Regions from separate parts of the Priestia sp. TSO9 genome, predicted to be linked through region 1. Evidence: riboswitches for the same ligand, from Rfam matches in the RefSeq annotation. Region 1 holds a riboswitch; the other holds the start of a gene.
The links. A riboswitch is a leader RNA that binds a small molecule or an ion and turns the genes downstream of it on or off. The one in region 1 is predicted to bind S-adenosylmethionine.

Region 2: another riboswitch for S-adenosylmethionine. It lies ahead of LJC66_RS06175 (bifunctional homocysteine S-methyltransferase/methylenetetrahydrofolate reductase); the one in region 1 lies ahead of LJC66_RS25260 (methionine ABC transporter ATP-binding protein).

Annotation. Positions count from the first base shown of each region.
Region 1 is NZ_JAJEKD010000016.1:66,223-69,365, reverse strand. Features, by position in the region: gene gcvH (glycine cleavage system protein GcvH) at 1-316, shown strand, start outside; gene LJC66_RS25275 (YusG family protein) at 396-641, shown strand; gene LJC66_RS25270 (toprim domain-containing protein) at 823-1,173, shown strand; gene LJC66_RS25265 (thioredoxin family protein) at 1,188-1,487, shown strand; SAM riboswitch class I at 1,668-1,775, shown strand; gene LJC66_RS25260 (methionine ABC transporter ATP-binding protein) at 1,907-2,932, shown strand; gene LJC66_RS25255 (methionine ABC transporter permease) at 2,925-3,143, shown strand, end outside.
Region 2 is NZ_JAJEKD010000009.1:680,044-683,186, forward strand. Features, by position in the region: gene LJC66_RS06175 (bifunctional homocysteine S-methyltransferase/methylenetetrahydrofolate reductase) at 1-1,755, opposite strand, end outside; SAM riboswitch class I at 1,863-1,969, opposite strand; gene LJC66_RS06180 (YkvI family membrane protein) at 2,314-3,143, shown strand, end outside.

The DNA of each region.
Region 1 (3,143 bases):
CCGCGTAGGTATTACGCATTTTGCTCAAGCTGAGCTTGGCGACATCGTATTCGTTGAACTGCCAGAAGTAGGAGCAACAGTAGAAGCTGACGAGCCGTTTGGCAGCGTTGAATCAGTAAAAACAGTTTCTGAGCTTTACGCACCAATTAGCGGTGAAGTTGTAGCAGTAAACGATAACTTAAGCGATAGCCCTGAACTTGTTAATGAATCTCCATACGAAGAAGCATGGATGATTACAATCAAACCGTCTGATGCTTCTCAAGTAGACAAGCTAATGACAGCAGAGCAATACGAAGAAATGACAAACGAAGGATAATATTCCTCCATAAATTGTCTTTATGAAAAGTTTTTGACTGGACACTCTATTAGTAAACAAGCTAAAGGAGTGTCTTTTTATGTTTGAAAAACAAAAAATGGACGTTACAGATCGCGTTACAGCTAAATTTCATGACGGCGGCATGAAATTATATGTTGATAAGCAGCCAATTGGTGAAGTTAGTTACGGAACAAGCGGCAATGAATACCGCTTTGAAGAAGGGTATTCGCAAGAAAATAATAAGTTCTACCAATATACAGATGTACAAAAGCAAGGTGAAACGCAAAAATATACAGACTGCGACGAAGAAGCAGGATGGTGCTAAACAGTGGCAACTGCCGCTGTTTTTCTTGTTTTATGGAAACAATATGGCCTAAGCTGCCTTTTAAAACAGTTCTTTCTTGCAAATTTCTTTTAAAAAACAGGTGAACTGTGATACATTAACGAATATTGTATAGCATAAAGAAATGATGTTACTATACAACTGACGATTATGGGTGATGAAAATGGGGCTAATTGAAATTGAAAAAGTAATTATTGTCGAAGGAAAATCAGATAAAAAACGTATCCAAGATATCATTCGAGAACCAATTGAAATTATCTGTACAAACGGTACGATTAGTTTATCAAAGCTGGATGAAATTATTGACTTTACGTTTAACAAAGAGGTATACATACTCGTTGACTCTGATGATTCAGGGAATAAGCTAAGAAAACAATTTAAACGAGAGCTTCCGGAAGCAGAGCATCTATATATTGATAAAATGTACCGAGAGGTTGCTGCCGCCCCTAGACATCACATAGCAACAGTATTACTGAGTGCCAATATCGATGTTAATGCAGAATTTTTAACATAAAAGGAATGAGCAACATGCAAGAATGGAGCGAAAAACAGCTTGACGATCAGTTAAAAGAAGGACAAAGAGCGTTTATCTTTTTCCATACACCTTTTTGCGGGACATGTCAGCTGGCAAAAAAAATGTTAACCGTAGCAGAAGCAATGCTGCCTGGTGTGACCATCGGAATGAGCAATTTAAATTATATGCCTTCAAAAGCAGAAGTATTTTCAATTGAAAGTGTACCTTGTTTGATTGAAGTGAAAAATGGCGAAATGGTAAAAAAACTCTATGCGTTTCATTCCATCGAGCACGTACTTGAAGAGCTTCGATAATCAAACGTTTGTTTAAAATGAAGAAATGGAACGAGAGCAAACCGTTGGGGCTGTTGAATTCTTGGGATATTATCCCAAGAACAAAATCTGTTGACAGCCTATCTGACACATGCTAAAATCACACTCATGAATGTTCATAAATGAATGAATATTTCCCAAAAACAAAATAATTGTTGCGAACTCTTATCAAGAGAGGTGGAGGGACTGAGCCCTGTGAAACCCGGCAACCGTCAGACTAACTGAAATGGTGCCAATTCCTGCAAAGCTATGCGCTTTGAAAGATGAGAGAAAGGATTAAATATCGAGCCTTTCTGTCATGCGCAGAGAGGCTTTTTTAATGGGGAAAATTGTTTTACGGCTTTTTCATCCTATAGGGCAACCTAACATAATTAAGTTTTTACTAAAGAAGGTGAAGAAATATGATTACATTAACAGACGTTACAAAAATTTATCAGGCTAAAAGCGGTCAAGTAACAGCTGTTGATAATGTGAATCTAACCGTTAACCAAGGTGAAATTTACGGAATTATTGGTTATAGCGGAGCGGGTAAAAGTTCTTTAATTCGCTTGCTAAACGGGTTAGAAACACCAACGACAGGAACGGTCGAAGTAGCAGGTAATGATATTGGAAAAATTAAAGGCGGAAAACTCAGAAAAGCTAGACAAGAAATTAGTATGGTATTTCAGCACTTTAATATCTTGTGGTCGCGTACGGTGCGAGAAAATATTGCCTTTCCGTTAGAAATAGCAGGGATCTCAAAAGAAAAAAGAATGAAACGAGTAGACGAGCTTATCAAGCTAGTCGGGCTTGAAGGGCGTGAAAATGCTTATCCATCACAGCTTAGCGGTGGGCAAAAGCAGCGTGTTGGTATTGCTAGAGCGCTAGCCAATAACCCAAAAGTATTGCTGTGTGATGAAGCAACATCAGCGCTTGATCCTCAAACGACAGATTCTATTTTAGATCTGTTAGTAGATATTAATGAGAAGCTAGGGTTAACCATTGTACTCATTACTCATGAAATGCACGTTATTCGTAAAATTTGTCATCGAGTAGCTGTTATGGAAAATGGGGCAGTGGTAGAAGAAGGGCAAGTGCTAGAAGTCTTCAGAAAACCTAAGCAGCCGATTACAAAGCGATTTGTTCAACAGATTTCTGAACCAGAAGAAACGTTTGAAACAATTGAACAAGTACAGGAGTTATATCCAAGCGGGCAAATTATTCAGCTGACGTTTGTTGGCGGAAAAGCAGAGCAACCGCTCATTACAACGATTTTAAAACAGTTTGATGTAACGATTAATATTTTGCAAGGAAAGATTTCTCATACACAAACAGGTTCATACGGAACGTTGTTCGTTCATTTAGACGGAGAATTAACAGAAGTTGAAAAAGTCATTGCATACATTCATGAGCAGCAGGTAGAAGTGGAGGTAATGACAAATGCTTGAGAAACTATTTCCAAATGTTATTTTAGATGATTTTATTCAAGCGACAAATGAAACACTATATATGACGGCTATTTCAGTTATAGCCACGTTTGTTCTAGGTATTTTATTGGGCTTGCTTTTATTTTTAACCTCCAAAGGACAGCTTTGGCAAAACAAACCTTTATATGCCATTGTGTCAGCAGTTGTAAATATCTTTCGTTCCATTCCATTC
Region 2 (3,143 bases), on a different contig from region 1:
CGTAATTAAGTAAATACCGTCAAAAAGCTCATATGCTGTATCAATTAAGTTTTTTGCAATCGCAAGACCTTCGACTTCACCGCGAATTCGGTCATTTCCCGTTGCGTCCATGCGTTCTAGAATATCTTCTGATAATTTAATTCCAGGTACTTCATGGTGAATAAATCGAGCGTTTCTCGCGCTTGTTAACGGCATGATCCCGATGTATACCGGTGTTGTTAAATGTTTGGTTGCTTCATATACCTCTTCAATTTGCTTAGTTGAATAGAGAGGCTGAGTAATGAAATAGTGAGCCCCGCAGTCGATTTTCTTTTCCAAACGCTGAACAGCTCGGTCTAAGTGACGCACGTTTGGGTTAAAGGCAGCTGCGATGGAAAAATTGGTTTTTTGACCAAGTGGTTTACCCGAATAAGATAGTCCTTCATTAAATTGAGCGATTAAACTAATCAAGTCAAATGAAGATAAATCGTAGACCGAAGTGGCGCCAGGGAAATCGCCAACTTTTGACGGATCACCGGTAATTGCAAGAACTTGATTCATTCCTAGCGTATGAAGTCCCATTAAATGAGATTGAAGTCCAATTAAATTTCGATCGCGACAGGTAATATGAATAAGCGGTCGTGCTTTTGTTTCTTGCTGCATCAGTGTTGCCATTGCCAAGTTGCTGATGCGAGGTGAGGCAAGAGAATTATCAGCTAATGTAATAGCATCTACGCCGACTTTATCGAGTGCTTTTGCGCCTTCTAAAAATTTCGTCGGACCCAGCTGTTTAGGCGGATCTAGCTCGACGATAACCGAGCGGCGCTTCTTCACAATTTCATGCATATGAGGTTTATCCTGCTGCTCACGCTCTTGAACCGTAACGGCTGGTCTCATTTTAACGACTTTACTTGTAATCGGAGGCAGGTCTTTTAAGGCAGATGACATTGCGCGTACGTGAGCTGGTGTTGTACCGCAGCATCCTCCAATTAAGCGAACCCCTTGTTCGCGGAATAAACGTGCGCTTTCTACAAAGTAGTCTTCATTCGTTTCATACTCCAGCTTTCCTTCCACATACGCAGGAAGGCTGGCGTTAGGGTAAGCAGATAAGAAAGCACGATCAGGAAGCGGTACTTCTTCAAGAGACTGAATCATATGGTAAGGACCTAAACGGCAGTTTAGCCCGAGAACATCTGCTCCTAAGTCTTCTAATTCTTTTAATGCATCTGCTAAAGGACGCCCATCTTGCAGTACGCCAATATCATGCAGGGAAACGTGGGTAATAATAGGCTTATCCGTTTCTTTTCTTGCCAGTGTAAGAACGGTTTTTAATTCTTCGAAATCATAGTATGTTTCAAACAAAAGGCCATCCACGCCTTCATTTAAAAGCCAAAACATTTGTTCACGAATGCTTCGTTTAACTTCTTCTAAACTAATAGCGTTTTTTTGGAAAGAACGAATTCCACCGAGTGTACCAACCACGTAAGCCTGATCTTTTGCAGCTTGTTTCGCTAATTTTACACCAGCAACATTGATGTCTTTGACTGAATCTTCTAATCCATAACGGGCAAGTTTTTGATAATTAGCAGCGTACGTATTTGTTTGAATAACGTTTGCACCAGCTTCTACATAGGCTCTGTGAATACGAGAAACCTCTTCTGGTTTGGTGATGTTTAGTTCTTCAAAACAGCTGTCAATACCGTGTGAGTAAAGGAGGGTACCAGTGGCACCATCCCCAATTAAAATTTTAGACTTTAAATCTTCAAGTAACCCCATGTCAAAACCTCCTTAAATTGTTCCGCTTCTATTTCACGAGTGATTCGTTTTATGCAATATGCCGATAAAATAGAAAAAGTCTTCTTAAGAAGAAGACTTTTTTCGCCTTCTTATCTTCCAAGCAATAAATTGCTTGCTGGATTTAGCACCATGTCTCTAACGACTGGTTGCTGAGGTTTCAAAGGGCCAGTCCCTCCACCTCTCATGATAAGAATCAATTGTATATAATTGAAACATATTTTTTTAAATAGAAAGAATACTTATTTAATAATTTATCTGATTTTTAGAAATTATACAACAGTAAATTGTGAATTTCCAGCAAATATTGAGGAAAATTTAAAAGCTAAAGGGAAAATATCCGTATATTTTGTTTGAAAATGACTATTATGTTAGGGGTTAAGGAGTTTATTGTGAGAAATACAAAAAGAAAATAAAAAAGAAAAAATAAACGAAAAGGCACAAGCGCCGGGATATGCGTAGATTTACACGTAAAAAGGCTCGTCTTTTTTTAACCGTTTCTACATATAGTGAACTATGAAGGGTAGAAGGGTGATGGGCATGAAAAGGTGGAAACTCACGCTGCAGGTTGCTGCTACGTATGTAGGCACCGTTGTAGGAGCCGGTTTTGCAACAGGCAAGGAAATCGTTCAATTTTTTACACAGTACGGGGAACTTGGAATGGTTGGAATTTTGGTCAGCGGCTTGTTTTTTATTTGGCTAGGTTCGAAAATGATGCTGCTTTCGCACGCAATAGGGGCTTCTTCTTATCAGCAGCTTAATACATATTTATTTGGTGATGTGCTTGGAAAAGCGGTAAACGGTGTAATGATTGTCATTTTATTTGGAGTAACTTCAGTCATGCTAGCGAGTACGGGAGCAATAGGAAAAGAACAGTTCGGGCTGTGGCCTCCTGTTGGGATGATTTTTACAATTGTTTTAACTTATATATTTATCGCAAGAGGAATTAACGGTATTTTAATGGTTAATTCTCTTGTTGTGCCGATGATGCTTTCATTTGCTTTTATCATCTTTGTGCCAAATATCAGCTATTTCTCACTGATTCAAACGAAGCCGGATTTAATGCTCGTCACGCAGTGGAAGTGGGCGGTTAGTCCCTTTTTATATATTTCCCTAAATCTAGCTTTGGCTCAGGCCGTTTTGGTTCCATTAGGAAGCTCCGTGAAAGATAGGAGCGTGATTAAAAAAGGGGCCGTAATAGGAGGATGTGTACTTACGTTTATGCTTGTTTCTACTCATCTTGCCCTTTCCAATTTGCCTTATTCATTTCAACTTGATATTCCGATGAGTGCCGTTGTTAAAAATATCTCAGCGTGGGTGAATGTTTTATTTACGGTAGTTGTGTTAGGGGAGATTTTTACTACATTGAT